Regions from separate parts of the Pantoea sp. X-Soil-TKNS-1280 genome, predicted to be linked through region 1. Evidence: predicted binding sites of a transcription regulator. Region 1 holds the regulator's gene; the other holds the start of a gene.
The links. Region 1 encodes CRP, which controls carbon source genes, mostly activating them, when cyclic AMP is high. Its sites were predicted from a motif close to ATGTGANNNNNNTCACAT; they were not measured.
Positions count from the first base shown of each region.

Region 1 (15,810 bases):
ATTTTGATTCTCCGCCCGGCGAGACCTTCGTCCCGCTGAGTGGCTTTCGCAATCCGCATCTGCAAACCCTGCTCCCGCGCCTGCTGCGGCGGCGTGTCACCCTGCGTCCGCACTGGCAGCGTCTTGATTTGCCGGATGGTGATTTCGTCGATCTCGCGTGGAGTGAAGATCCGGCGCAGGCCGCCCATAAACCGCGCATGGTCCTGTTTCACGGCTTAGAGGGAAGTTTCCACAGCCCCTATGCCCACGGGTTGATGCAGGCATGTCAGGCGCGTGGCTGGCTGGCAGTGGTGATGCACTTTCGTGGTTGCAGTGGCGAACCCAATCGCCTGCATCGTATTTACCATTCCGGCGAAACGGAAGACGCGAGCTATTTCCTGCGCTGGTTAAGGCGTGAATGGGGTACCGTGCCAACCACTGCAGTGGGCGTCTCGCTCGGCGCGAATATGCTGGCGTGCCTCGCCGGGATGGAGGGCAGTGATGCGCCTTTTGATGCCGCCGTCGCTATCTCGGCACCGCTGCTGCTGGAGCCGTGCAGCCAGAAACTGGAGAACGGTTTCTCACGCTTTTATCAGCATTATTTGCTGACGCAGCTGAAAAAAAATGCGAAGCGCAAGCTGCGCGCCTGGCCCGGTACCTTGCCGGTGGATTTACGCCAGCTACGCACCCTGCGGCGTCTGCGCGACTTTGACGATGCCGTCACCTCACGGGCGCACGGATTTATCGATGCGGGAGATTATTATCACCGCGCCAGCGCCATGCCGCACTTAATCAATGTTCGTAAACCGCTGCTGATCATTCACGCCAAAGACGATCCCTTCATGACTGACGCAGTTATCCCGCAGCCGGAGCAACTGTCCTCGTCAATTGAATACCAATTGACGCAGCAAGGCGGCCACGTTGGCTTTGTCGGCGGAACATTGCTGCGCCCACAGATGTGGCTGGAACAACGCGTGCCACAGTGGCTATCAACTTATCTGGATATGTGATCGTGATTATACCGTGGCAACAACTCGACCCCGAAACGCTGGAAAACCTGATTGAAGCCTTTGTATTACGCGAAGGCACCGACTACGGTGAACAGGAACGCAGTCTGGCGCAAAAAGTCGCTGATGTGCGTCGCCAGCTGGAACGCGGTGACGCGGTGCTGGTGTGGTCAGAACTGCACGAAACCGTCAATATCATGGCGCGCGGTGAATTTCGCGGCTAATGCACATCCCGGCATTTCGTGCTAACAATGCTCATCGCCGGACTTCACAGGGAGCTTTGTCATGTCAGCCAGGCATCCAGTTATTGCCGTTACCGGTTCCAGCGGGGCCGGAACCACCACCACCAGCCTTGCCTTCCGGAAAATTTTCCAGCAGCTGGATCTGCACGCCGCAGAAGTGGAAGGCGACAGTTTCCATCGTTATACGCGTCCGGAGATGGACATGGCGATCCGCAAAGCGCGTGATCTGGGCCGTCATATCAGCTACTTCGGACCGGAGGCCAACGATTTTGGCCTGCTGGAGCAAACTTTCAAACAATACGGCCAATCCGGTCTCGGGCAGTCGCGCAAATATCTTCACACCTATGATGAAGCCGTGCCGTGGAATCAGGTTCCTGGCACCTTTACACCGTGGCAACCGCTGCCGGAAAACACGGATGTGCTGTTTTATGAGGGTTTGCACGGCGGCGTCGTGACGCAGCAACACAATGTGGCCGAACATGTGGATTTGCTGGTCGGCGTGGTGCCGATTGTGAACCTCGAGTGGATTCAGAAGTTGATTCGCGACACCAGCGAACGCGGCCATTCACGCGAAGCGGTGATGGATTCGGTGGTACGTTCGATGGAGGATTACATCAACTTCATCACGCCACAGTTCTCGCGCACCCATATTAACTTCCAGCGCGTACCCACCGTTGATACCTCAAATCCGTTTGCCGCACGTGAGATACCGTCGCTGGATGAAAGCTTTGTGGTGATCCATTTTCGTGGGCTGGAAGGCATTGCCTTTCCTTACCTGCTGGCGATGATTCAGGATTCCTTTATCTCGCATATGAACACCCTGGTGGTGCCGGGTGGCAAAATGGGGCTGGCGATGGAGTTGATTATGACACCGCTGGTGCAGCGGCTGATTGAAGGTAAACGGATTGAATAATGTAGCGGCGCGATTTATCGCGCAATTCCAGTGCGCGATATCGGAATAATCCGCGCGATAAATCGCCTGACCGTGCATGCTGCACGAAAAAATCCGCGCGATAAATCGCGCCGCTACGTTCGTGCTATAGCTCAATCACCTCATAGCTGTGGGTAATTTCTACCCCTTTGCCCAGCATGATCGCCACCGAACAATATTTCTCTGCCGACAAATCCACCGCACGCGCCACCGCTTTATCGCCCAGCGCTTTGCCGCTGACAATAAAATGCAGATTGATGTGTGTAAAAATCCGTGGCGCTTCTTCACGACGTTCAGAGGTGAGTTTCACCTCGCAATCGGTCACTTCATTGCGCCCTTTTTGCAGGATAGACACCACGTCAATCGCGCTGCACCCCCCCGCCGCCATCAGCACCATCTCCATCGGGCTCGGCGCTTTATCACCCGAGTTCCCATCCATTAATACCTGATGACCCGATGAGGATTCTCCGAGAAAGGTAAGCCCTTCCACCCATTTGACCCGTGCCTGCATTATTCTTTCTCCTGAATCGGCTGATTTGCCGCCAGAGTACGCTTTCACCTGAGAAACAGCAATCCAGACTAATCGCCCTTTTGCTGAAGCGAGACAACAGAAGACAGCTAGCAAAAGCTGTGCTACAAACAGAGCTGAAAATATTTTCGTCGTAATAGACGAAGGCGGGAAGAATCAGAAGCCTGGCTTAAGAGTCCACCCGAATAATTTCCTTTACTGGAAGCGCTCTACGATTTCACCGCCTGACAGGGAAAATTGCCCCCTGTGTTTTGGGCACGATTACAACAGAGGATAATAGCGAATGGTTCTCGGCAAACCGCAAACAGACCCTACACTCGAATGGTTCCTGTCCCATTGCCATATTCACAAATATCCATCCAAAAGCACCCTGATTCACCAGGGTGAAAAAGCGGAAACGCTCTACTACATCGTGAAAGGTGCCGTTGCGGTACTGATTAAAGATGAAGAAGGCAAAGAGATGATTCTCTCCTACCTCAATCAGGGGGATTTCATCGGCGAGCTTGGCCTGTTTGAAGAAGGTCAGGAACGCAGTGCCTGGGTACGAGCAAAAACTGCCTGCGAAGTGGCTGAAATTTCCTACAAAAAATTCCGTCAGCTGATTCAGGTAAACCCGGATATTTTAATGCGTCTTTCGGCGCAGATGGCACGTCGCCTGCAGGTGACATCAGAAAAAGTCGGCAACCTTGCCTTCCTTGATGTGACCGGTCGCATTGCGCAGACGCTGCTCAATCTGGCCAAACAGCCTGATGCCATGACCCACCCGGACGGGATGCAGATCAAAATCACCCGTCAGGAAATTGGTCAGATCGTTGGCTGCTCACGCGAGACAGTTGGCCGTATTCTGAAAATGCTGGAAGATCAAAACCTGATCTCCGCACATGGTAAAACCATCGTCGTTTACGGCACCCGCTAATTCCTTCTCACCCACGGCGTGATGGTCACATCGCGCCGTTTTTGTCTGCGATGAGCTGATGTGGCGTCGAATCATCTATCATCCCGAAGTTAATTACGCCCTGCGGCAAACGCTGGTGCTTTGCCTGCCCGTGGCTCTCGGCTGGCTGTTTGGTGACCTGCAAAAAGGGCTGCTGTTCTCGCTGGTTCCCGCCTGCTGCAATATCGCAGGCCTGGATACGCCCCATAAACGTTTCTTTAAACGCCTGATTGTTGGCGGTTCCCTGTTTGCTACCGGCAGTTTTCTGATTCAATGGCTGACGGATTACCACGTTCCTCTGCCATTGATTATGCTGGCTCTGCCGCTACTGGTGGGCGTCACTGGCGAAATCAGCCCGCTACATGGCCGTTTGCTGCCCGGCACCCTTATCGCCGCCATCTTCACGCTAAGCCTGGCGGGGCGGATGCCCATTTGGGTGCCACCGCTGCTGTATATCGGCGGGACGCTATGGTACGGGCTGTTTAACTGGCTTTGGTTCTGGCTGTGGAAAGAACAGCCGATGCGCGAAACTCTCAGCCTGCTGTATCGCGAACTGGCAGATTATTGCGATGCCAAATACACCCTGCTAACGCAGCTGACCGACCCGGAAAAAGCCCTGCCTCCGCTGCTGGCACGGCAGCAAAAAGCGGTCGATCTGATCACCACCTGTTATCAGCAGATGCATATGTTGTCTGCCAGCCGAAACAACAGCCATAAACGTCTGACGCGTGCCTTCCAGGTGGCACTCGATCTCCAGGAACACATCTCGGTCAGCCTGCATCAGCCTGAAGAAGTGCAAAAACTGGTGGAGCAGAGCCATGCTGAAGCGGTGATCCGCTGGAATGCGAAGACCATATCGGCGCGGCTGCGACTGTTGGCCGATGCTATCCTCTATCACCAGTTGCCGGAGCGCTTTCATATGGAGAAGCAGCTCGGGGCGCTGGAAAAGATTGCGCGCCAGCACCCGGATAATCCGGTCGGAAATTTTTGCCTGTACCACTTCAGCCGGATTGCCCGCGTCCTGCGCACGCAGAAACCTCTTTATACCCGTGACCTGATGGCCGACCGCCAGCGACGTTTGCCGTTTTTTCCGGCACTGCGCAGTTACCTGTCGCTAAAGTCCCCGGCGTTACGCACCGCAGCGCGTTTTGCCGTAATGCTGATGTTTGGCAGCGCGCTGGCGTTGTTCTTTAACATCCCCAAACCCTACTGGATTCTGATGACCACCATGTTCGTCAGCCAGAACGGCTACAGCGCCACTCGCGTACGTATCCAGCACCGTGCCCTCGGCACCTTCGCCGGGTTATTGATCGCGGCTGCCTCGCTGCGCTTTGCCGTGCCGGAATCCATCACCCTGCTGTTTATGCTGGCGATCACCCTCGCCAGCTATCTGGTGACGCGTAAATATTATGGCTGGTCAATGATTGGCTTTACGGTAACGGCGGTGTACTCGCTTCAGCTGCTGTCGCTCAACGGTGCGCAGTTCCTGCTGCCGCGCATGATGGATACGCTGATGGGATGCCTGATTGCCTTTGGCGGCATGATTTGGCTGTGGCCACAGTGGCAGAGCGGCTTGCTCCGTAAGAACGCACATGACGCGCTGGAGGCTGACCAGGAAGCGTTGCAGCTGCTGCTCGGGCCGGAGCAGTCGCCGGAGAAGCTGGCGTACCAGCGCATTAAGGTTAACCAGGCACACAACGCCATGTTTAACTCGCTCAATCAGGCGATGACCGAACCGGGTTTTAACCCGCAGTATCTGAAAGATATGCGCTTATGGGTGACGCACAGCCAGTTTATTGTCGAACACATCAACGCCATGACGATTCTGGCGCGCGAGCACACCATGCTGACGCCAAAGCTCGCCGAGAAGTATCTGCAATCCTGCGAAATCGCGTTGCAGCGTTGTCAGCAGCGGCTGGAATATGACGGGCCGGGCAACGACAGTAACGTGCTGGAAGCGCCAGAAAATATTAATGAGGGTGCGGTGACCATTGTTGAGCAGCATGTGAAGCGGATTCTGCAACATCTTAATGTGATGCACACCATCTCTTCACTGGCGTGGAGCCAGCGACCGCATCATGGTCGCTGGCTGATGGGCTTGCGGGTGAAAAACTGAATTACGCCGCCAGTACCTTCTCTACCGCCACGGCAAAGCGCGCCATCCCTTCTTCGATATCGGTCGGCTCAATCACCAGCGACGGGACAAAACGGATCACATCGGTACCGGCTGTCAGGATCATCAAACCTTCCGCCGCAGCGGCATGCAGGATATCGCGTGCTTTGCTGGCGTGCTGCGGCTTCAGCGCTGCACCAATCAGCAGGCCTTTGCCACGGATGTCACTGAACAGATCAAACTTGCTATCCAGCGCTTTCAGCGCCGCGACAAACTGCTGACGACGAGCTTCGACACCGTCCAGCACTTCAGGCGTGTTGATGATATCCAGCGCCGTTTCGGCAATCGCACAGGCCAGCGGGTTACCGCCATAAGTGGTGCCGTGCACGCCAGGTGCCATCACTGAAGCGATTTCATTGGTAGTCAGCATGGCGCTCACCGGGAAACCACCGCCCAGCGCTTTCGCCGTGGTGATAATGTCCGGGGTGATGCCGTAGTGTTCGTAAGCAAACAGTTTGCCACTGCGTCCCATGCCGCTCTGCACTTCGTCCAGTACCAGCAGCGCCTTGTATTCATCGCATAAGGCACGCAGACCCTGCATAAATTCTGGGGTAGCCGGCATCACGCCACCTTCGCCCTGAATCGGCTCGACCACGATGGCGCAAGTGTGATCATCAATGACCGCTTTTACCGCCGCCAGGTCGTTGTAAGGCACATGCACGATATCCGCCGGTTTTGGGCCAAAACCATCGGAGTATTTTGGCTGGCCGCCAACCGAGACGGTAAACAGCGTGCGTCCATGAAACGCATTGTGGAAGGCGATGATTTTGCTTTTGAACGGGCTGTGTTTTTTGCAGGCGTAATAACGCGCCAGTTTGAACGCGGCTTCGTTAGCTTCCGCACCGGAGTTGCCAAAGAACACGCGCTCGGCAAAGGTGGCCGCAATCAGTTTGCTTGCCAGGCGCAGCGCCGGTTCATTGGTAAATACGTTGCTGGTGTGCCACAAGGTTTCGCCCTGGGTTTTCAGCGTTTCCACCAGTGCTGGATGGCAATGGCCGAGCGCAGTCACTGCGATGCCGCCGGAAAAATCGATATATTCTTTGCCCTGCTGATCCCAGACTCGGCTACCCTTGCCTTTAACCGGCACAAACTGCGCAGGTGCATAAACAGGCAAAATTACGTTATCGAACGTTTCCCGGGTTACCGCTAGTTTTTCTGCTGCCATTGCCGACCTCATCGGGTTATTTGTTGAGTTGACGTGAAATTATAATCACAAAATATGCATAAAAAATCACACAAAGGCAAACACAACTTAAGGCCGCAGGAAATTTGCCAACAGCTGATGTCCCTGTTCACTGAGAATGCTTTCCGGATGGAACTGTACCCCTTCCAGTGGCAGCATTTTATGACGGAACCCCATAATTTCATCAGGCTCCCCCTCGCGCAGGCTCCAGGCCGTGACCTCAAACGCGTCAGGCAGAGAATCCCGCGCCACAATCAGCGAATGGTAACGGGTCACGGTGAGAGGATTGTTCAGCCCGCGAAACACACCGCTATCGTTATGGCGAATCGCTGACGTTTTGCCATGCATTACCTGACGCGCACGCACCACCTGGGCACCATAAGCCTGAGCAATCGCCTGATGACCGAGGCACACACCGAGGATCGGCAGACGACCGGCAAAATGGCGGATGGCCGCCAGCGAGATACCGGACTGATCCGGGGTACAGGGGCCAGGTGAAATCACCAAATGGCTCAGAGGGAGCGCATCCATCTCGTCCAGGGTGATGGCATCATTGCGCACCACCCTGACGTCAGCGCCCAGCTGGCAGAAATACTGGTAGAGATTCCAGGTGAAAGAGTCGTAATTATCAATTAGCAGCAGCATAACGCCCTCAGGCCGGTAAAACCGCCGCCATTCTACGCATTTTAACGGGCGGGACTTACCACTTTCGCAAATTGCGCGCTGAGCGCGGTTAAATCGCCCTCGACGGCATCGCGAATCGCCGCACGCCAGCTATCACGGTCCAGCTTATCCCACGTCAGCAGATAACCGGCATGTAACGCCAGCTGCTCGAAAAAGATACGCTGGGTTCGACCATTACCGGCCCGGAACGGGTGCAGCACATAGATCTCGCAATAGTAATGTGCAAGGCGCGCGACAAACTCATCCTGCGCCAGATGGGCCAGTCCTTCTTCATCCGCCAGCGCGCTCATCAGGCTGTTGCCTTCTTTCTCGATATAAGCGCAGTGGCAATAAGGGGTGTCATCGCGCCAGATATCGACCGTGCGCAACTCACCGGCCCAGCTGTAGAGATCCTGAAACAGCGTGCGATGAATATGACATAGCCATGGCATACCGCTGTTGCGCGGAGCCAGTTCCAGCGTGGCGAGTCGTGCAGCACTGAACGCCAGCTCAGCTTTGCGTAACTGTGCACTATCGTGAATATCCAGACGGTTTTTCAGCACGCTATCGTTGTGCCACAGATAGGGATCGCGTACCGCCAGAGTGTTATCCGCCATATTGCCTCCTTAGCGAGGTCAGCCGGGCTGAAGCCTGTTCAGGCGTGATCGCGGCTTCGTTCAGCGCATAACCCGCCAGACGGCAGCTGGCCTGATAACTGGCAGCACGGCGTTGTTGCCACAGCGTGGCTTTCTGTTTGTCGGTCAGTTTGCTGGTCATAGAGCCTCCGGCAAGCAATTTGCCCTAAGTATAAGCAGCAAATATTCGCTTTGCCGGAGAGCGGCAGGACGCGCCATCACGCAATGACGCGCCGATAAATCAGGGCAGGACTTTCGCGGAAAGGATAACGATCGGTTTTGACGGCACATTCTGGTACGGACCCACATCTTTGGTCGGCACCTGAGCCATCTTATCGGCCACATCCATTCCTTTCACAACTTTACCAAATACCGCGTAGCCGAAATCACGCTGACCGTGATCGAGGAAGGCATTGTCGGCGACATTAATAAAGAACTGGCTGGTCGCACTGTCTTTTTCTGCGGTACGTGCCATCGCGATGGTGCCACGCAGGTTACGCAGGCCGTTGTCCGCCTCGTTTTTAATCGGTGCGTTGGTTTGCTTCTGCTGCATATCGGTGGTAAAGCCACCACCCTGCACCATAAAGCCAGGGATCACACGATGGAAAATCGTGTTGTTGTAGAAACCGTTATTGACGTAATCAACAAAGTTTTTCACCGAAACCGGGGCTTTCTGTGCATTCAATTCGAGTTCGATATTGCCCGCAGAGGTGGTGAGCAGAACATGGGGATCGCCTTTCGCCGCCAGGGCGGAAGTGGAAATAGATGAGAGCGCTAACAGGGCTACGGCCGCTGTCAAAGTACGTTTAAACATGAAAGATTCCTTACCATGGAGAGCCAGCTCAAAAACGAGATTGATTGTAAAGAGCATGTAATACAAGAGCCAGCGTTTTACTTATATTTACGCGGCGACGGTAAATGTCCCCAATCCCGCGCCACGCAATCATTTGCGTGACCTGAATCACACTATTAATGAAATCTGATAACCATATTTCACTCTTTGTTTATTAAGGTCACAGTTGCATTTACAATTCATGACACTTTTTGCCAACTTCGGTGCTCAAAACAGGTTCCCAACATGACAAACCGTAATCGCATTGGCCTTACCTGGATTAGCTTTTTCTCATATGCGCTGACTGGCGCATTGGTGATTGTGACCGGGATGGTGCTGGACAATATCGCGCAATATTTCCAGTTACCCATCTCAGAAATGAGCAACACCTTTACCTTCCTCAATACCGGCATTCTGGTGGCCGTCTTTCTGAACGCCTGGTTGATGGTGATTGTGCCGTTAAAACGTCAGCTGATATTTGGCTTTGTGCTGATGGTGCTGGCGGTATTGGGTCTGATGACCAGCCACAACCTGTCCGTGTTCTCGCTGTGTATGTTTGTGCTCGGCGTGGTGAGCGGCATTACCATGTCGATCGGTACCTTCCTGATTACCCATCTGTATGATGGCCGTCAGCGCGGTTCACGCCTGCTGTTTACTGACTCCTTCTTCAGTATGGCTGGTACGGTGTTTCCCATCATTGCGGGTATTTTGCTTGCGCGTGCTCTGCCGTGGTACTGGGTCTATGCCTGCATTGGTGTGATTTACCTCGCCATCTTCGTGCTGGCGCTGTGCGTGGAATTCCCGGTGCTGAAAAACAACAGCGAAACCCAGGCGGCGGAAAAAGAAAAATGGGGTATCGGCGTGCTATTCCTGTCGATTGCCGCACTGTGCTACATCCTCGGTCAGCTCGGATTCATCTCCTGGGTGCCGGAATATGCCACCAAAACCATGGGCATGGATATCGCGGCTGCGGGCCAGCTGGTGGGGAATTTCTGGACAGCCTATATGGTGGGCATGTGGGTATTCAGCTTCCTGCTGCGCTTCTTTGATCTGCAACGCATCCTGATGGTGTTGGCAGCCATTGCCACCGTGCTGATGTACTGGTTTGTCAGCACCAGTGACGCCAATATGCTGCACTGGATCATCATGACGCTCGGTTTCAGCTCCAGCGCCATCTACACCACCATCATTACCCTCGGCTCGCTGCAAACCAAAGCGTCCTCACCGAAGCTGGTCAACTTTATCCTGACCTGCGGTACCGTCGGTACCATGCTGACTTTTGTGGTTACCGGCCCGATTGTGGCGAGTGGTGGCGCACATGCCGCACTGGCAACGGCGAATGGCTTGTATGCCGTGGTGTTCGTGATGTGTGTGCTGCTCGGCTTTGTCACCAAACATCGCCAGCACGGTCATATTACCCATTAAGATAGAGGGGCGGACGTCAGTCCGCCCTGCTCCTTAACGCCGGAAGGTGACCGCTTCCGCCTCCTGCAAATAGATTTCACTTCGCGCTGGCTCCGTTGCCGCCACCAGTTCGCCTTTTCTCAACGAATAACGCACCGGCACCTGACGCCGCACCGCATCAAAGCCGCTGTCTGCCGGCAGAATAATCAGGCTGGCATCGTTGCCCGGTTCGATACCGTAATGCGTCAGCTGCAGGGTTTTGGCGCTATGGGTGGTGATCAGCTGCAATCCCGCGTCAATCTGTTCATACCCCATCAGCTGGCAAACGTGCAGCCCCATATGCAGCACCTGCAACATGTTGGCGGTGCCCAATGGATACCAGGGATCAAACACATCATCGTGGCCGAAGCAGACATTGATATTGGCCTCAAGCATCTCCTTCACTCGGGTGATGCCGCGTCGTTTCGGATAGCTGTCAAAGCGGCCCTGCAAATGAATATTCACCAGCGGGTTGGCGACAAAGTTAATCTTTGACAGGCGCAGCAGGCGGAATAAACGCGAGGTGTAAGCGTTGTTATACGAATGCATCGCCGTGGTATGGCTGGCGGTAACACGTTCACCCATCCCCTCACTGTGAGCCAGCGCCGCCACGGTTTCCACAAAGCGCGACTGCTCATCATCGATTTCGTCACAGTGCACATCCACCAGCCGGTCATAACGATTCGCCAGCGCAAAGGCTTTATGTAACGACTCGACGCCATACTCACGGGTAAATTCGTAATGGGGGATCGCGCCCACCACATCGGCACCGAGGCGCAGCGCCTCTTCCAGCAGAGCTTCTCCGTTGGGATAGGACAGGATGCCTTCCTGCGGAAAGGCAACAATCTGGATATCAATCCACGGTGCCATCTCCGCCTTCACTTCCAGCATGGCTTTCAGCGCAGTGAGCGTGGGATCGGAGACATCCACATGGGTACGGACATGCTGGATACCGTTGGCGATTTGCCACTTCAGCGTCTGTTTCGCACGCTGTTTCACATCTTTATGGCTGAGCAACGCTTTACGCTCAGCCCAGCGTTCAATGCCCTCAAACAGCGTACCAGACTGATTCCAGGCAGGTTCTCCAGCGGTTTGCGTGGTATCAAGATGGATATGCGGCTCAATAAAGGGAGCGCTTGCCAGCCCACCTTCCGCATCCAGCACCCCTTCCTGCACGCTACAGGCTGCCGACTGGGGCACCACGCGGGTAATTTTTCCCTGTTCGATTTCGATTTGCCACAGCCCATCCCGCCCCGCTAAGCGCAGGTTGTTGATCCACTTCAGTGATGTCGTCGCCATGCCATTCTCCCGTTGAAACACAACGTCTTAAGCTAGCACGAACCTGACGTCGCTACGAATGTGTTCATAATCAGTAACATACCTCAAAATAGGTATATTAAAGTGCATTTGATATGCATCAATAAGCCCCTGAACGCGCACGTTAAGGTAGCCTCAGATATTTTAATTTTGAGGCAAGCATGAGCAAACACAACGTCGTCATTATTGGCAACGGCATGGTTGGCCACCGCTTTATTGAAGAACTGATCGACAAGGCTGAACCCGGCCAGTTTGCGATCACCGTTTTTTGCGAAGAGCCGCGGGTCGCTTACGACCGTGTCCACCTGTCCGCCTATTTTTCCCATCACACCGCAGAAGAACTTTCGCTGGTGCGCGAAGGTTACTATGAAAAACATCAGGTCAATCTGCTGTTGGGTGAACGCGCCATTACCATCAATCGTGATGAAAAACTGATTCACTCCAATACCGGCCGGGCGGTGCATTACGACACGCTGATTTTCGCGACCGGCTCTTATCCGTGGATCCCACCGATTCAGGGTTCGGAAGGCAGCGACTGTTTTGTCTATCGCACCATTGAAGACCTTAACGCGATTGAAGCCTGTGCGCGTCGCAGCCAACGCGGTGCGGTGATTGGTGGCGGTCTGCTTGGGCTGGAAGCCGCAGGGGCGCTGAAAAATCTCGGCATTGAAACCCATGTGATCGAATTCGCGCCGGTCCTGATGGCAGAGCAGCTCGACGCCCAGGGTGGCGTACAACTGCGTCGCAAGATTGAGCAGATGGGTGTGTATGTACATACGGCAAAAAACACCCGGCAAATTGTTCATCACAGCAAAGGCGGTAAAACCCTGCAATTCGCTGATGACAGCGCACTGGACGTCGATTTTATTGTGTTCTCCACCGGCATTCGCCCGCAGGACCAACTGGCGAAGCAGTGTGGCCTGCCACTCGGCCCGCGCGGGGGCATCGCCATTGATGACCGCTGCCAAACCAGCGATCCGGCCATTTTCGCCATTGGTGAGTGTGCCGCCTGGCAGAACCGGACGTTTGGTCTGGTGGCTCCCGGTTACAAAATGGCGCAGGTCGCCAGTGATACCTTAGTCGGCCGCGATAATATCTTTGCCGGTGCGGATATGAGCGCCAAGCTAAAACTGCTGGGTGTGGATGTCGGCGGCATTGGTGATGCCCACGGACGAACGCCTGGCGCACGTAGCTATGTCTGGCTCGATGAACAACGATCCATTTACAAGCGTCTGATCGTCAGTGAAGACAACAAAACGCTGCTCGGCGCGGTACTGGTGGGTGATACCAGCGACTACGGCAACCTGTTGCAGCTGGCGCTGAATAAAATCACCCTGCCGGAACGGCCGGAGTTGCTGATCCTGCCCGCAGGCAGCGGCGAGAAGCCGTCGATCGGCGTTGATGCATTGCCGGAAAGCGCGCAAATCTGCTCCTGCTTCGATGTCAGCAAGGGCGATATCGTCAACGCCGTGAAGAATGGCTGCCACACCGTTGCGGCACTGAAAGTTGAAACCCGCGCGGGAACGGGCTGTGGCGGTTGTATTCCGTTGATTACGCAGGTGCTGAATGCGGAACTGAGTCGTCAGGGTATCGAGGTGAACAACCATCTGTGCGCCCACTTCCCTTATTCGCGTCAGGAGCTGTATCACCTGATTCGGGTCGAAGAGATCAAATCGTTCGATGCGCTGCTGGCGAAATACGGCCAGGGTTATGGTTGCGAAGTGTGTAAACCGACTGTCGGTTCGCTGCTGGCCTCCTGCTGGAACGAACACATTCTCAAGCCTCAACACACGCCGTTGCAGGACAGCAACGATCTGTTCCTCGGCAACATCCAGAAAGACGGCACCTATTCGGTGATCCCACGCTCTGCAGGCGGCGAAATCAGCCCGGAAGGGTTGATGGCCATCGGCGCAGTAGCACGCCAGTATCATCTCTACACCAAAATCACTGGCTCGCAGCGTATCGGCCTGTTTGGCGCACAACGCGATGACCTGCCCGCCATCTGGTCACAGCTGATTGCCGCTGGCTTTGAAACCGGCCAGGCCTATGCCAAAGCGTTGCGCATGGCGAAAACCTGCGTCGGCAGTACCTGGTGTCGCTACGGTGTCGGTGACAGCCTGGGTTTCGGCATCGAACTGGAAAACCGCTACAAAGGCATCCGCACCCCACACAAGATGAAGTTTGGCGTCTCTGGTTGTACGCGTGAATGCGCCGAAGCGCAGGGCAAGGACGTGGGCGTAATCGCCACGGAAAAAGGCTGGAACCTGTACGTGTGCGGCAACGGTGGGATGAAACCACGTCACGCCGACCTGCTGGCCGCCGACCTCGATCGCGACACGTTGCTGCATTATCTCGACCGTTTCATGATGTTCTACATCCGTACCGGTGACCGCCTGCAACGTACCTCCGTCTGGCTGGAAAATATGGAGGGCGGCATTGATTACCTGCGCAAAGTGATTGTGGATGACAAACTCGGTCTGAACAGCCAGCTGGAGAGCGAACTGGCGCGCCTGCGTGACCTGGCAGAGTGCGAATGGGCGGCAACTGTTAACGATCCACAGCAGCAGAGCCATTTCCCCACCTTTATCAACAGCCCGCAGCGTGACCCGCTGATACAGAATATCAACGTCCGCGATCAGCATCGCCCGGCGCGCCCCGCCGAACGTATTGACGTCACCCTGATTGAGGAGACCAACGTATGAGCCAGTGGAATTCCGTCTGCGAACTGAACCAGATTCTGCCCGCCACCGGTGTATGCGCCCTGGTTCAGGGACAGCAAATTGCCATCTTCCGTCCCAGAGAGGATGAGCAACTCTACGCCCTGAGCAATATCGACCCCTTCGCCGAGGCCAGCGTGCTATCACGCGGCATTATCGCCGAGCATCAGCAGGCATTGTGGGTTGCCAGCCCGCTGAAAAAGCAACGCTTCCGCCTGAGCGACGGTCTCTGCCTTGAGGATGCCTCACGTTCAGTAGCGAGCTACCCGGTGCGCGTCAGTAATGGCCATGTGGAAGTGTGCGCCTGACTGATTTTTAACTTTATGAGATATTTTTTTATGTTTACTGATACCCTGGAAAAATGCGCCGCTAATGCGGCGCGCATAGCGCACACCGCGCAACAAAGCCCGCTGGCATTCTGGATAGGTGCGGCCATGGCAGGTGCCTATGTCGGGCTGGCGATTATCCTGATCTTCACCCTCGGCAATCTTGCCGACCCGGCATACCGTCCGCTGTTAATGGGGGCAACCTTTGGTATCGCGCTGACACTGGTGATTATCGCCGGATCGGAGCTGTTTACCGGTCATACCATGTTCCTCACCATTGGGGTGAAAGCGAGGACCATCACCCACGGCCAGATGTGGTGCGTTCTGCCGCAGACCTGGCTCGGCAACTTGCTTGGTTCGGTGCTGGTAGCGTTGATTTACTACTATGCGGCAGGAGCACTGCTGCCCAATCCCGGCTCCCTGATTCACACTGCTGCGCTGGCTAAAACCAGCCAGACCGCGATGGCGCTATTCTTTAAAGGCGCGTTATGTAACTGGCTGGTTTGCCTGGCGATTTGGATGGCCGTACGCACCGAAGGCACAGCAAAGTTTCTTGCCATCTGGTGGTGTCTGCTGGCGTTTATCGCCTCTGGCTACGAACACTCGGTCGCCAATATGACGCTCTTTGCGCTGTCATGGTTTGGTCAGCATAATGCCGACCTGACGTTGCAAGGTATCGGCCATAATTTGCTGTGGGTGACGCTGGGCAATATGTTCTCTGGCATGGTGCTGATGGGCCTCGGTTACTGGTACGCCACACCGCAGGCACAACGGCCACAGCCGGAAACCCAGACCAGCGCACTTAAATCGGCATAACGCATATGACAGCCCGCCCCAAGCGGGCTTTTTTAGGATCAGCTATGGATTACTTTCCCCTGTTTTGTCGCCTTCACAGCAAG
Region 1 is NZ_AP035962.1:3,961,039-3,976,848, forward strand. It holds gene AC6I8X_RS18510 (hydrolase) at 1-989, shown strand, start outside; gene AC6I8X_RS18515 (YheU family protein) at 992-1,210, shown strand; gene AC6I8X_RS18520 (phosphoribulokinase) at 1,272-2,141, shown strand; gene AC6I8X_RS18525 (OsmC family protein) at 2,266-2,670, opposite strand; gene crp (cAMP-activated global transcriptional regulator CRP) at 2,972-3,604, shown strand; gene AC6I8X_RS18535 (YccS/YhfK family putative transporter) at 3,663-5,738, shown strand; gene argD (bifunctional acetylornithine/succinyldiaminopimelate transaminase) at 5,740-6,960, opposite strand; gene AC6I8X_RS18545 (aminodeoxychorismate synthase component II) at 7,048-7,623, opposite strand; gene AC6I8X_RS18550 (putative adenosine monophosphate-protein transferase Fic) at 7,665-8,258, opposite strand; gene AC6I8X_RS18555 (YhfG family protein) at 8,248-8,418, opposite strand; gene ppiA (peptidylprolyl isomerase A) at 8,518-9,090, opposite strand; gene tsgA (MFS transporter TsgA) at 9,355-10,533, shown strand; gene AC6I8X_RS18570 (cytosine deaminase) at 10,567-11,850, opposite strand; gene nirB (nitrite reductase large subunit NirB) at 12,030-14,570, shown strand; gene nirD (nitrite reductase small subunit NirD) at 14,567-14,893, shown strand; gene nirC (nitrite transporter NirC) at 14,924-15,727, shown strand; gene cysG (siroheme synthase CysG) at 15,772-15,810, shown strand, end outside.

Region 2 (15,810 bases), 580 kb from region 1:
TATCAGGAAACCGGTCGTGCCGGGCGTGATGGCTTGCCGGCAGAAGCGATGATGCTGTATGACCCGGCGGATATGGCGTGGCTGCGTAAATGTCTGGAAGAGAAAGCACCGGGTCCGTTGCAGGATATTGAGCGGCATAAACTCAATGCGATGGGGGCGTTTGCCGAAGCACAAACCTGCCGTCGTTTGGTGTTGCTTAACTACTTTGGTGAAGGGCGTCAGCAGCAGTGCGACAACTGCGATATCTGCCTCGATCCGCCACGCCGCTACGATGGCCTGGTGGAAGCGCAGAAAGCGCTTTCCGGCATTTATCGCACAGGGCAGCGTTTTGGTATGGGCTATATTGTCGAAGTTTTGCGCGGTGCCAGTAACCAGCGTATTCGCGACAATGGTCACGATAAACTGCCGGTGTACGGTATTGGTCGCGATCAAAGCACCGAACATTGGGTCAGTGTGCTGCGTCAGCTGATTCACCTCGGCATGGTAACGCAGAATATCGCCATGCACTCCGCCTTACAACTCACCGAAGCGGCGCGCCCGGTATTGCGTGCCGAAGTGCCACTGATGCTGGCGGTGCCGCGAATTGTGACGGTGAAAACCCGCAGCAGCTCACCGAAGGTGTACGGTGGCAATTACGATCGCAAACTGTTTGCCAAGCTGCGCAAGTTGCGCAAAGCGATAGCCGACGAAGAGAATATCCCGCCTTACGTGGTGTTTAACGATGCCACGCTGATTGAAATGGCAGAACAAATGCCGGTGAGCGCGTCAGAAATGCTGAGCGTGAACGGTGTCGGTCATCGCAAGCTGGAGCGCTTTGGTAAGCCGTTCCTGGTGATGATCAAAGAACATCTTGATGAAGAGTAAAGGAAAAAAAGCATGTTGATGTTATTCGCTACCGTCGCGCTGGTGCACCTGGTGGCGTTGATGAGCCCCGGCCCGGACTTTTTCTTTGTTTCGCAAACGGCCGCCAGCCGTTCGCGTAAAGAAGCGATGATGGGTGTGCTGGGTATTACGCTGGGTGTGATGGTGTGGGCCGGTGTGGCGTTGATGGGCCTGCATCTGATCATGGAAAAAATGGCGTGGCTGCATCAGATCATTATGGTCGGCGGTGGTCTCTACCTGCTGTGGATGGGCTGGCAGCTGATGCGCTCGGCGCGCCAGCGTCATAAGCAACCCCAGGCTGATTCACCGGTGGTTGAGTTGCCAAAAAGGGGCATGAGCTTCCTGAAAGGTTTGTTGACCAACCTCTCCAACCCCAAAGCGATTATCTATTTTGGCAGCGTGTTCTCGCTGTTTGTTGGCAATGATGTGGGGGCACTGGAGCGTTGGGGATTATTCCTGCTGATTCTGGTGGAAACCTTTGCCTGGTTTACCGTGGTGGCGGCGATTTTTGCCCTGCCGTGGATGCGCGATAAATATCAGCGCATGGCGAAGTGGGTGGATGGCATGGCGGGCGTGCTGTTTGCTGGGTTCGGCATTCACCTGATCATTTCGCGTTAATTTTATCCGTAGCGGCGCGATTCTGCGCGCGCCTTTAAAACCCGCGCGATAAATCGCGCCGCTACGCATTATCAGGCGATTCTGCGCGCACTGGCTAACAACGCCCCTACCGCCATAAATAATCCGCCGAAGGTGCGGTTCATCGCCTTCATCTGTTTCGGGCCTTTAATCCAGCCAGCAATGCGGGTTGCCAGCGTGGCGTAACCAATCATCACGATAATATCGACGACGACGGTGGTGACACCGAGCACCAGATATTGCATCAACTGCGGCTGGTGCGGCTGAATGAATTGCGGGAACAACGCAGCAAGAAACACGATGCTTTTGGGGTTGGTGAGGTTAACCAGCACCGCGCGCTTAAACAAACGGCGACGTGGCATCGCTTTGGCGACCGCATTAAGATCCAGCGCGCCACCCGAGCGCCACTGCTGAATGCCCAGCCAGACCAGATAGGCCGCACCCGCCCATTTCAGGATTTCGAACGCCAGCACCGACTGGGAAAACAGCGCGCCAAGACCAGCGCCCACCAGCACGATATGCACGGAAAGGCCAAGTTGCAGGCCGGAGATCGACGCGACTGCGCCGCGATAGCCGTGGCTGATACCGGTACTCATGGTATTAATTGCGCCAGAGCCGGGTGACAGGCTCAGGATGGTTGTGGTTAACAGGTAGGTTAACCACCATTCAATGGTCATGTGTGACATTCCCTGACGTTAGCGAAGTGTGACACAATACGCCAGAAAATCGCGGCACGCTATGGAGTGGATGTGCGGCGTTGACGTTTTTTTCAGGGGGGCGGATGCAGCAGATAAAACAGAGTTGGCTCAGGCGTGAAAAGGCGTTTGCTTCCTTTGCCACCGGTCCGCTGCTCGACTTCTGGCACCGTCGCGAAGAGCGTGAATTTACCGGCGTGGGCAATCTCATCATTCGCTATGTGCGCTTCACTTCTCCGCAACATCGCCGTGTCATTCTGATCGTTCCCGGACGCATCGAAAGCTATATCAAATACCCGGAGCTGGCCTACGATCTGTTCCATTGCGGCTTTGATGTGGTGATCATCGACCATCGCGGCCAGGGACGTTCCGACCGTCTGCTGGAGGACTCCCATCGTGGTCATGTGGTGGAGTTCACCGATTATGTCGATGATTTGGAAACGCTGTACCTGAAAGAGATCGTCAGTGGTCATTACCGGCAACGTTATGCGCTGGCGCACTCGATGGGTGGGGCGATCCTCGCGCTGTTTCTGGCGCGTCAGCCACGGGCGTTTCATGCGGTGGCGTTGTCAGCTCCGATGTTCGGCATCACCCTGCCGTTGCCACCGTTCCTGGCGCACCGTATCCTCGACTGGGCAGAGAAAATGCCTGCCTTGCGTGACGGTTACGCCCTGGGGACCGGGCGCTGGCGCGCGCATCCGTTCGGTATCAACCAACTGACGCACAGCCGGGAACGCTATCGCCGCAATTTACGTTTTTATGCCGATGATCCGGCGATTCGTGTCGGCGGCCCAACCTACCATTGGGTGAGGGAAGGGGTGCAGGCCGGACGTAATATCATCAGCCAGGTGAATAACATCACCACGCCAATGTTGCTGATGCAGGCCAGCGAAGATCGGGTGGTGGATAACCGCTCGCAGGATTTGTTTTGTGAGGCGATGGCGGCGGCAGGGCATCCCTGCGAAGGCGTCACGCCCTATGTGATTGAGGGCGCGCGACATGAGATCCTGTTTGAAACAGACGCGATGCGCGCCCAGGCGCTAAACGCCGTGGTCGATTTTTTTGCACGCCACGTTTAATTGATTATTGATACCTACAACCGAGGTTTACATGTACCACATCGTCGCATCCGACCTGGATGGCACGCTGCTTTCTCCGGACCATCGCCTGACACCTTTTGCCCGCAGCACCTTGCAGGAGCTGGTGGCACGCGATGTTCATTTCGTCTTTGCCACCGGTCGTCACTATATCGATGTGGGACAAATGCGCGACAGTCTCGGCATCCCGGCTTATATGATCACCTCCAACGGTGCGCGAGTGCATAACGCCGACGGCGAACTGATTTTCAGCCACAATCTGGATGCCGATATCGCGCAGGATTTGTATGGCCTGAAATACCATGATGAGCAGGTGCTGACCCACGTTTACCGTGATGACGAATGGTTTATTAGCCGCCATCGCCCGGCCGAGCAGGATTACTTCCGCGAGTCGGTGTTTAACTACCAGGTGTATCAGCCCGGCATGTTGCCGACGGATGGCATCAGCAAAGTGTTCTTTACCTGCGACGAACCGGAGCATCTGATCCCGATGGAACAGGCGATTGAAGCGCGCTGGGGCGATCGGGTTAACGTCAGTTTCTCGCTGCCGACTTGTCTGGAAGTGATGGCGGGTGGCGTTTCCAAGGGGCACGCGCTGGAAGCCGTGGCGAAGCAGCTCGGCTATTCACTGAAAGAGTGTATCGCCTTTGGTGACGGTATGAACGATGTGGAGATGCTCAGCATGGCGGGCAAGGGCTGCATCATGCGCAATGCGCATCAGCGCCTGAAAGACACCTTGCCAGCGCTGGAAGTGATCGGCAGCAACGCTGAAGACGCAGTGCCGCATACGCTGCGTAAGCTGTTCCTGGCATAAAAAATTTCTGCGTTTCGTAGCGGCGCGATTTATCGCGCGAATGTGCGCCATTCGGATTGCGCACATTCGCGCCGCTACGGGTGTTTGTATTTTATTCAGTTGTAAACCAGATAATTCAACCAGACAGCGACAGTTTGTTTACACTAGCGGCACTGTTCATTTTGGGATCGTTACCGTGCTGTTATTGATCGTTACCACCATTCTGTGGGCTTTTTCCTTTAGTTTTATCGGGGAATATCTGGCGGGTCAGGTGGATTCCTGGTTCTCGGTGCTGATGCGTCTGGCGCTGGCAGCCATTGTCTTTCTGCCTTTCCTGCGCTGGCGTGGTTATCGCGCCTCGACCATCCTGCTGTATATGCTGGTGGGGATGCTGCAATTGGGCATCATGTACCTGCTCAGCTTTGAAGCCTACCTCTATCTCAGCGTGACGGAATTCCTGTTATTTACCGTCATGACGCCGCTGTATGTCACCCTGATCTACGATCTGCTCAGCCGACGCCCGTTGCGTATTGGCTACGCCTTCAGTGCCTTGCTGGCGGTGGTCGGCGCAGCGATTATTCGTTATGACAAAGTCAGCGACCACTTCTGGTTTGGTCTGTTGCTGGTGCAGGCGGCGAATATCTGTTTTGCCATCGGCATGGTGGGTTACAAGCGTTTGCAGGAGACGCGCCCGATGCCGCAGCACACCGCGTTTTCCTGGTTCTACCTTGGCGCAGTGATCATTGCGGTGATTGCCTGGTGCCTGTGGGGCAACCCCAACAAGCTGCCGACTACCTCGCTGCAATGGGGCATTCTGGTGTGGCTGGGCGTGGCCGCGTCCGGGTTGGGCTACTTTATGTGGAACTATGGCGCTACCCAGGTGGATGCAGGCACACTGGGTATCATGAACAATATGCATGTGCCGGCAGGATTGCTGGTAAACCTGGCGATCTGGCAGGAAAAACCACACTGGCCGAGCTTTATCGCCGGGGCCATTGTGATCTTCGCTTCACTTTATGTGCATAAACGCTGGGTACTGGGAAAAACCGCGACCAGCCATTAAGCCTTTTTGACAGGGGCCGGGCGCTGCACCAGCGTCAGCCCTTTCAAAAAGTTACGCAGAATCTGGTCACCGCATTCGCGGTAATTCTTATGATCCGGATTACGGAAAATTGCGCCGATCTCCGCCTGAGAAACCGTAAAGTTTGCCTTCAGCAAGATCTCAGGAATGTCCGTGGTTTTCAGGGCAAACGCGATACGTAACTTCTTCAGGAAGATATTGTTGTTCATGCGGCGCTCAATCGATGGCGCAGGCGCATCTTCGCTCTTACCACGACGATGGAAAATTAAACCGTTGAGGAAATAACCCATCAGCACATCCGGGCAGGGACGATACGCCGCGTCGTCATCTTTCTTCAGCCACGCCTGCACATCTTCCAGTGGCACATCGCAACTCGCCAGGGCGAAAATCTCCATCACTTTGCTGTCGCTTAAATCCAGCATATAGCGCACGCTGCGCAGCACATCGTTATTGGTCATGGTGAAAATCTCCTGGTCACGGGTTGAGGCGGCGCATTATAGAGTAGGCCGTTTCAGGAAGACAGCGGTTGTAACGAACCGGGGAGCGATGCATCGCGCACAAAAGGCAGATGATCACAGGCATGCTGGCGGGCAAAACGCGCGAACGCCTCCAGCACCGGCTGACGCTGTTCACCGTCACGCATTGCCGCGTACAAACGGCTCCACAACCCTTCACCCAGCGTTTTGGTCACCACCAATCCCTGATGTTCAAAACTCTCCACGACCCAGTGGGGCAGCGCCGCAATACCCATGCGCGCTGACACCATCTGGATCATCAGCAACGTATTATCGACACTCTTCAGCGCCGGGCTTACCCCCGCCGGCTGCAAAAAATGCCGCCAGATATCCAGTCGCTGACGCTGTACCGGATAAATCAGCAGGACTTCATCCGCCAAATCTTCCGGCGAAATATGTTCGCGCTGCGCCAGCGGATGATCGGGTGCCAGTACCAGCCGCACTTCGTAATCAAACATCGGGGAATAAAACAGCCCGCTACGCGGCAAAATATCGGAGGTCAGCACCACATCCAGCTCGCCCTGCTGCAACGCGGGTTGCGGGTCGAATGTCACGCCGGATTTAAAATCCATCACCACCTGCGGCCAGCTCTGACGGAAATTATTCAGCGCTGGCGTCAGCCACTGAATACAGCTGTGGCACTCAATGGCGATGCGCAACGTCGTCTGATGCGGCTCATGGCAAGCCTGCAACGCCTGCTGAATCTGCGGCAGGATTTGCTCAGCCAGCTGCAACAGGATCTCCCCCTGTGGTGTAAAACGTAGCGGCTGGCTCTTACGCACAAACAGGCGAAAGCCCAGCCGTTGCTCCAGGTCGCTGAACTGATGAGATAACGCCGATTGCGTTTGATGAAGCTGAGCGGCGGCGGCGGCCAGAGAGCCGGTATGCCGTAACGCTTGCAGCGTCCGCAGGTGTTTGAGTTCGATCATGAGAATCCTTCACATCGAGATTGAACAATTTGCGCTTGAGGAACATACAGTACCCGCAGAATATAGCGGTGTAAACATCTGGACGGCTAAACATCTGATTGTAACCTAAGCTGCTCAATAAAGAATACCTGGAGGACATCAAATGACCATTCTGAACCATACACTCGGTTTTCCTCGCGTCGGTCTGCGTCGTGAATTGAAAAAAGCCCAGGAAAGTTATTGGGCAGGTAATAGCTCACAGGAAGATTTGCTGGCCGTGGGGCGTGAGCTGCGTGCACGTCACTGGCAACAACAGAAAGAAGCGGGCGTGAACCTGCTGCCGGTGGGCGACTTCGCCTGGTACGATCACGTACTCACTACCAGCCTGCTGTTGGGCAACGTACCGGCCCGCCACCAGAATAAAGACGGCTCCGTTGACCTCGATACCCTGTTCCGCCTCGGCCGTGGTCGTGCACCGACCGGCGCACCCGCCGCCGCCGCCGAAATGACCAAATGGTTCAACACCAACTATCACTACATGGTGCCAGAATTCACCCAGGGTCAGCAGTTCAGACTGACCTGGACCCAGCTGCTGGACGAAGTGGACGAAGCGCTGGCGCTCGGGCATAAAGTTAAACCCGTGCTACTCGGCCCGGTCACTTACCTGTGGCTGGGTAAAGTGAAAGGCGAACAGTTTGATCGCCTTTCGCTGCTGAAAGACATCCTGCCGGTTTATCAACAGGTGCTGGCTGAACTGAAACAACGCGATATCGAATGGGTGCAGATTGATGAGCCAGCACTGGCGCTGGAACTGCCGCAGGAATGGCGTGCCGCGTTCAAACCGGCTTACGACGCGTTGCAGGGCAAAACCAAACTGCTGCTGACCACCTACTTCGACAGCATCGGCCAGAACCTTGATGTGATCAAAGCGCTGCCAGTGCAGGGGCTGCATGTTGACCTGGTACACGGCAAAGATGATATCCAGCACATCAACCAGCAACTGCCAGCAGAATGGCTGCTGTCTGTTGGGGTGATCAACGGTCGTAACGTCTGGCGTGCCGACCTCAGCAGTTGGTTCGAACGCCTGCAACCGCTGGTGGGACAACGCAAACAACTGTGGATCGGCTCTTCCTGCTCCCTGCTGCACAGCCCGATCGACCTGAGCGTGGAAACCCGTCTCGATGAAGAAGTGAAAAGCTGGTTTGCTTTTGCCCTGCAAAAATGTGCTGAGCTGTCCCTGCTGAGTAACGCACTGAACAACAACGATGCAAAATCCCTCGAAGCCTGGAGTGCGCCAATCCGTGCCCGTGCCCACTCCAGCCGTGTGCATAATGCCGCTGTGGCGGCGCGTCTGGCAAAAATCCAGGCCAAAGACACCGAGCGTAACAGCGCCTACACCGAGCGTGCTCAGGCGCAGCGCAACCGCTTCCATCTGCCAGCATGGCCGACCACCACCATTGGTTCATTCCCGCAGACTACTGAAATCCGCGGCCTGCGTCTCGATTTCAAAAAAGGCAACATTGATGGCGGTCACTATCGCACCGGTATCGCTGAACACATCAAACAGGCGATTGTGGAACAGGAACGTCTGGGGCTTGACGTGCTGGTGCACGGTGAAGCCGAGCGTAACGACATGGTTGAATATTTCGGCGAAAACCTCGACGGTTTCGTGTTCACTCAGAATGGTTGGGTACAGAGCTACGGCTCACGCTGCGTAAAACCGCCGGTGATTATCGGTGACGTCAGCCGCCCGGCAGCCATCACCGTAGAGTGGGCGAAATATGCCCAGTCGCTGACCGACAAACCGGTTAAAGGCATGCTCACCGGTCCGGTCACTATCCTGTGCTGGTCGTTCCCGCGTGAAGACGTTAGCCGTGAAACCATCGCCAAACAAATTGCACTGGCGCTGCGCGATGAAGTGGCAGACCTGGAAAAAGCCGGTATCGGCATCATCCAGATTGACGAACCGGCGTTGCGTGAAGGCCTGCCGCTGCATCAGTCCGACTGGGCTGCCTACCTCACCTGGGCGGTCGATGCGTTCCGCCTCAACGCGGCGGTGGCGCAGGATGACACCCAGATCCACACCCATATGTGTTATTGCGAGTTCAACGACATCATGGACTCTATCGCCGCGCTGGATGCGGACGTGATCACCATCGAAACCTCACGTTCCGATATGGACCTGCTGGAAGCGTTTAAAGAATTCTCATACCCGAACGAAATCGGCCCAGGGGTGTATGACATCCACTCACCGAACGTACCCAGCGTAGCGTGGATGGAAGACCTGCTGCGTAAAGCGGCGCTGAGTATCCCGGAAGAGCGTCTATGGGTGAACCCGGACTGCGGCCTGAAAACCCGTGGCTGGACGGAAACCCGTCAGGCTCTGGCCAATATGGTCGAAGCGGCGAAAAAACTGCGCGGTGAAACCGCGTAATCGTTGGATAAAATGTTGTGTTGATACGTTGGGGCGCGCAAGCGCCCCTTTTTTATTACGCGTCTGGTGCAACGCCATACTGCTTAAACCAGGCAAGCATTCGCACCCAGCCATCCTGCGCCGATTCCGCGTGATAGCTCGGACGATAATCAGCGTGGAAGGCATGGCCCGCATCCGGGTAGACCACGATCTCCGCTTTGGCATTGGCGGCACGCAGCGCCTGGCGCATCAGCTCAACGCTCTCCAGCGGAATCCCTTCATCCTGACCGCCGTACAGGCCCAGCACCGGTGCATTTAAATCGACGGCGATATCAATCGGATGCTTTTGCTGCTTCAGCGTCTTGTCGCCAATCAGGCGACCATACCAGGCAACCGCTGCACGCACCTGCGGGTTGTGCGCCGCGAATAGCCAGCTAATGCGCCCACCCCAGCAGAAACCGGTAATGCCCATACGACGGATATCACCGCCGTTGCGTGCGGCCCAGTTGGCGACGTGGTCGAGGTCTGACAGTACCTGTGAATCCGGCACCTTACTCACCAGTTCTTTAAACAAGGTCGGGATATCGTGGTATTCACTGGGATCGCCTTCACGGAAATAGAGCTCCGGTGCTACCGCCAGATAACCCTCCAGCGCCAGCCGACGGCAGATATCACGAATATGCTCATGTACGCCAAAAATCTCCTGCACCACCAACACCACTGGCAGTGTGCCTTCATACTCTTTTGGCCGGGCATAATACGCTGGCAGATTTTCACCCTGGCTGGGGACCGAGGTTTCTCCGCTATGGATCGCCTCGCTGTGGGTAATAATGGTGGTGCTCGCGGTCGGTTGTACGGCGGGGGCAAAGCCGCCAGTTGCAGATTTTTGTGCCATATTGTCTTCGGTTTTCATTGTTCTCTCCGTGCTAACAATCGCGCAATCACGTAACTATAGCCTGGCCGCTGTGGCCGGGCGGGTGTAGGGAGCAGAGGGGTTACGCATCAGTTCTTCCTCTTCTATTAACATTGCCGTTTAAACTTACACAGCACAGCTTGTAGCAATTCAGAATGGCAGACGACCAATGTGTGATTTCTATCACGTTATTTTTTTCTGATAATGTAACTTTCATTATCGATAGTGAAATTAGTCACATATTTATCCCGCCTGCTGACGTAAAGTGGCGCGCATATCCCTTATCTACCAGGAGTCTGTTATGGCCCAGTCTGACGTTTTCCACCTTGGCATCACCAAAGCCGACCTGAAAGGAGCCACGCTGGCCATCGTTCCCGGCGATCCTGAGCGCGTAAAGAAAATCGCTGCGCTGATGGACAACCCGCAGCACCTGGCGTCGCATCGTGAATTCACCACTTATCTGGCTGAGGTGGACGGCAAACCGGTCGTGGTTTGCTCCACCGGCATTGGTGGCCCGTCAACCTCCATCGCAGTAGAAGAACTGGCCCAGCTCGGTGTGCGTACCTTCCTGCGCGTCGGCACCACCGGTGCCATCCAGCCGAATATCAATGTGGGTGATGTGCTGGTCACCACGGCTTCGGTTCGTCTGGACGGTGCCAGCCTGCACTTCGCGCCGATGGAATTTCCGGCGGTCGCTGACTTCACCTGTACCACGGCGCTGGTCGCGGCGGCTGAAGCCTGTGGTGCGAAGACCCACATTGGCATCACCGCCTCCTCTGACACCTTCTATCCCGGCCAGGAACGTTACGACACCTTCTCAGGCCGTGTGGTTAGCCGCTTCCAGGGCTCGATGAAAGAGTGGCAGCAAATGGGCGTCCTCAACTATGAGATGGAATCCGCTACACTGTTAACCATGTGCGCCAGCCAGGGGCTGCGAGCCGGTATGGTGGCGGGCGTCATCGTGAATCGTACGCAGAAGGAGATCCCGGATGCGGCGACCATGAAACAGACTGAAAGCGACGCGGTGAAAATTGTAGTCGAAGCGGCGCGTCGGTTGATCTAGCGCGCCCGGTAACCGGCGATTTTCAGATTTCGTCGGTTACCTGAAACGGATGCGCGTAAATTCAGCGGATAACTGAGAAATTTCTATGCGCAAAACGGTTCCTGTTCAACGTCCTGCCTTTATGGTCAGCCCTCAGGCGCGTGTCGAAGATGCGGCCGCGCGTTTCCGCCAGGCGATGGCGGCGGCTGATTTCCCTGTCGCGCGTCAGTGCTGTGAAGAAGTGTTGCGTGTCATGCCGCACAACATGCAGGTGCTAAGTGATTATGCGCTGGCGCTGATGCGTGTTGGCGAATACCAGAAATCCTGGAAAACCTACCAGAAAATCTATCAGGCTACGGCGGATAAGCGGGCGCAGGCGGCGGAAACCTGGCTCGACGGTCTCACCGAAGTCTGTGGCTGGCTTAACAAGCCGGATGAGGTGGCGCGTTACGGGCTGGAATCGTTGCAGCAATCCGACCGGAAATTCAGCGCCGGGCAAAAGCACCCTCTGCCAGCAGAAGCACCACCGACCTTTGCAGCGTCTCGCCCACAGGAAAATATCATTGCCTTCAGCCTGTATGGCGACCAGCCACGCTATTGCGAAACCCTGATAAAAAATGTCGAGGTGGCACGCGAGCTTTACCCGGCTTGGACCTGCCGTATCTGGCTGGATGACAGCGTACCGCAACATGTCTGGCAGCGCCTGGCTCAGCCCAATGTACAGCTGGTGGATATGTCGCACGAGAAAACGCTGTTTCCCACCCTGTGGCGCTTCCTGGTGATGGATGATGCCAGCGTCAAACGTTTTATCGTGCGGGATGCGGATTCGCTGCTTTCCGAGCGCGAACTGGCTGCGGTGGAGGCCTGGCTGCAATCATCCTATTGGTTCCACCATATGCGTGACTACTTTACCCACACCGAATTGCTGCTGGCGGGAATGTGGGGCGGGTGTAACGGCGTATTCAGCAATATCGAACAGCAGATGCGTGATTTTATTACTCGCTACCAAGGCAGCGAACGTTTTACCGACCAGTATTTCCTCAAACTGGCGTTGTGGCCAACGGTACGCGAGAGCCTGCTCAGTCACGACGATATTTTCCATTTTCACCAGGCTGAAGCCTGGCCCGCTCATGATCCCATTCGTTGGCAGACTGACCGTTTTCATGTTGGCAGCAATGCGGGATTCTCCAGCATGGCAGGTAAAGCCAGCCATGCCGATGCGGCGATGCAGCAGGTTGAACTGACCTATGGCGACCAGAGCTGGTGTTATCCGGCAAAAGTGCGTGGCGGTGAATGGGCGTTACCGATGCCTTTTTTCCTGATTGATGCATGGAAAGCGGGTGAACTTACGGTGCAGGCGCTATAAGCCTGCCATCTGGCAAAATTGTCTGGACATTTATACAGTGCGCCTCTACCTTTTCCCTCAGCGAGAGGATCCACGGGGGAATTATGGATCAGCAACTTATCATTATCAGCGGCGTACTGGCGCTGGCGGGGTTCGGCCTGGGCTGGATAGTGGCGCAGCTGCGCGCGGGCCATCAGCACGCCAGCTTTTTAACCGAACGCCGCTTGCTGGAAGATGCCCAGCAGCGCCAGCAGCAGCAACTGGAGCTGACACAACAGCAGGTACAGCAGCGTGAACAGGAGCTGCGTCAGCTGCATGGTGCGCTGAGCGGTGCGCAGGAGCGCCTGCAACAGCTTGACTACTGGCGTGGCGAAAGCGAACAGCTGAGCCGTGAACTGCGCAACCAGCTGGAAGTGAACAGCGCGCAGGAAGCCGAGCTACGCGAAGTCACCATCCGCCTTGAAGAGACGCGTTTCGCCGCTGAGGAGAAACAGCGTCTGCTCACCAACAGCGAACAGCGCCTGAGCGCGCAGTTCGAAAATCTTGCCAATCGCATCTTCGAAAACAGCGGCCGTCGTGTTGATGAACAAAACCGCCAGAGTCTGAATAACCTGATCAGCCCGCTGCGCGAGCAGCTGGACGGTTTTCGTCGTCAGGTAAATGACAGCTTTGGTCAGGAAGCGCGTGAGCGCCATACGCTGGCCCATGAAATCCGTCAGCTGCAACAGTTGAATGCGCAGATGGCGCAGGAAGCGATTAACCTCACCAAAGCGCTGAAAGGCGACAACAAAATCCAGGGTAACTGGGGCGAAGTGGTGCTCAGCCGGGTGCTGGAGGCATCGGGCCTGCGCGAAGGTCATGAGTATGAAACCCAGGTCAACATTCAGCTGGAGTCGCAGGGCAGGATGCAACCGGATGTGATTGTGCGTCTGCCGCAGGGCAAGGATGTGGTGATTGACGCCAAAATGACGCTGATCGCCTATGAACGCTATTTCAATGCCGAAGATGAGGCCACGCGCGAGCAGGCGATTCAGGATCACGTCAACGCGGTGCGCGGCCATATTCGTCTGCTGGGACGAAAAGATTATCAACAATTGCCCGGTTTACGCTCCCTGGATTATGTGTTGATGTTTATCCCGGTTGAACCGGCTTTCCTGCTGGCGATCGATCGGCAGCCAGAGCTGATCAGCGAGGCGTTGCAGCAAAATATCATGCTGGTCAGCCCCACCACGCTGCTGGTGGCGCTACGCACCATCAACAATCTGTGGCGTTATGAGCATCAGAGCCGCAACGCACAGCGCATTGCCGATCGTGCTGCACGGCTGTATGACAAAATGCGGCTGTTTGTCGATGACATGAGCGGCATTGGTCACAACCTGGATAAAGCGCAGCAAAGTTACCAGCTGGCGATGAAAAAACTGGCGGAAGGGCGCGGTAATCTTATTGCGCAAAGTGAAGCGTTCCGTTCGCTGGGCGTCGAGATCAAACGCCCCATCAATCCGCAGCTGGTGGCGCAGGCGCAACCGTCAGAGACGGAGGAAGATTGGGCCGATGACGACGAGCCTGATGAAAAAGCAGAAGATTCTGCCGCCGCTTCCCTGCGCCGCATCAACGAATAGCACGCCGGTCGCGTGCCCGACCAGCGCAACTCTGATACACTTCGGGAAGAATTGTTTGTGGAACAGGTAAAACCCATGGCAGATGAATCACAGCAGGAAACTACCCACTTTGGCTTTCAGACCGTCGCGAAAAGCGAAAAGGCAGATAAAGTCGCCGACGTGTTTCACTCCGTAGCGGCAAAATATGACCTGATGAACGATCTGATGTCCTTCGGCATCCATCGTGTCTGGAAGCGTTTCACCATCGACAGCAGCGGCGTGCGCCGTGGTCAGCGTGTGCTGGATTTGGCCGGTGGTACCGGCGACCTGACGGCGAAATTCTCGCGTCTGGTAGGCGAAACCGGCCAGGTGGTGCTGGCGGACATCAATAGCTCAATGCTGAAGATGGGCCGTGAAAAACTGCGTAATCTCGGCATTTCTGGCAACGTCAGCTATGTGCAGGCCAACGCCGAAGCATTGCCTTTCCCGGATAACTATTTCGATTGCATCACCATCTCTTTTGGTCTGCGTAACGTGACGGAAAAAGAGAAAGCGCTGGCTTCTATGTTCCGCGTATTGAAGCCAGGCGGACGCCTGTTGGTGCTGGAATTCTCCAAACCGCTGATCGAACCGCTGAGCAAAGCCTATGATGCTTACTCATTCCACATTCTGCCGCGTATTGGTCAACTGGTGGCACAGGATGCCGAAAGCTATCGCTATCTGGCGGAATCGATCCGTATGCATCCCGATCAGGAAACCCTGAAGGCGATGATGAATGACGCGGGTTTTGAGAATACCACCTACTTCAACATGACTGGCGGCATCGTCGCGTTGCATCGCGGCTTTAAGTTCTGACAAATCATGGCCATGACTTTCACTCCTTTGATTACCGGCGGTCTTGAGACCGCCCTCAATCGTGTTTTGTATCGCGATCGCAGCCTGAAAGCGGCACGCCAACGTCTGGCGGGCAAAGTGCTGATGTTACGGTTGCAGGAACTCTCATTCCCGCTGGTGCTGGTGTTCAGCGAAAATCAGCTGGATGTGCTTGGCGACTGGCAGGACAGCAGCGATTGCACCGTCAGCCTGCGCCTTAGCACCCTGCCGAAATTGCGTGACCGCCAGCAACTCACCAGCCTGATTCGCAGTGGTGAGCTGGAAGTGGAGGGGGATTTGCAGGTGGTGCAGCAATTCTCGGCGTTGATGGATCTGGCAGAGCTGGATCCGGCGGAATATCTCGCGCCGTGGATTGGTGATATCGCTGCGCAGGGCATCAGCCAGGCCGCACAGCGCGCGCTGAAGTTTGTGCAACACGAGGTGACGCGTCGCCAGGATTACCTGGGGCAGACCCTCACTGAAGAGTGGCGACTGGCGCCGGGTGCGCTGGAACTTGCCTGGTTTTGCGAGGAAGTGGAAGCGATGGAACGTTCGCTCAATGCGTTAGAGGCGCGTTTAGCACAGCTGGAGGCGAAATGACGCTGGGAGAAATTCGGCGCTTATATTTTATCGTAAAGGTCTTTCTCAGCTATGGCCTTGATGAACTGATTCCCCACATGCGTATCACGCTGCCCCTGCGTTTATGGCGGCGCTGCATTTTCTGGATCCCCAACAAACACAAAAACGAATCGATGGGCGTGCGGATACGTCTGGCGATGGAGCAACTGGGGCCGGTGTGGATCAAGTTCGGTCAGATGCTCTCGACACGCCGAGATCTGTTTCCTCCGGCGATCGCTGATGAGCTGGCGATCCTGCAGGACCGCGTTGCACCGTTTGATGGCGTCAAAGCCAAAGCGCAAATCGAGAAATCCATCGGCGGGCCGGTGGAAACCTGGTTTGACGATTTCGAGATCACGCCACTGGCCTCGGCGTCTATTGCTCAGGTCCACACCGCGACG
Region 2 is NZ_AP035962.1:231,549-247,358, forward strand. It holds gene recQ (ATP-dependent DNA helicase RecQ) at 1-864, shown strand, start outside; gene rhtC (threonine export protein RhtC) at 877-1,500, shown strand; gene rhtB (homoserine/homoserine lactone efflux protein) at 1,572-2,195, opposite strand; gene pldB (lysophospholipase L2) at 2,300-3,292, shown strand; gene yigL (sugar/pyridoxal phosphate phosphatase YigL) at 3,324-4,124, shown strand; gene AC6I8X_RS01080 (carboxylate/amino acid/amine transporter) at 4,300-5,166, shown strand; gene AC6I8X_RS01085 (YehS family protein) at 5,163-5,642, opposite strand; gene metR (HTH-type transcriptional regulator MetR) at 5,696-6,628, opposite strand; gene metE (5-methyltetrahydropteroyltriglutamate--homocysteine S-methyltransferase) at 6,771-9,041, shown strand; gene AC6I8X_RS01100 (dienelactone hydrolase family protein) at 9,097-9,933, opposite strand; gene udp (uridine phosphorylase) at 10,235-10,996, shown strand; gene AC6I8X_RS01110 (tetratricopeptide repeat protein) at 11,082-12,341, shown strand; gene rmuC (DNA recombination protein RmuC) at 12,425-13,939, shown strand; gene ubiE (bifunctional demethylmenaquinone methyltransferase/2-methoxy-6-polyprenyl-1,4-benzoquinol methylase UbiE) at 14,015-14,773, shown strand; gene ubiJ (ubiquinone biosynthesis protein UbiJ) at 14,786-15,391, shown strand; gene ubiB (ubiquinone biosynthesis regulatory protein kinase UbiB) at 15,388-15,810, shown strand, end outside.
Region 2: udp (uridine phosphorylase) is a predicted target of CRP. The motif match lies at 10,157-10,174, and genes of this name have one in related genera.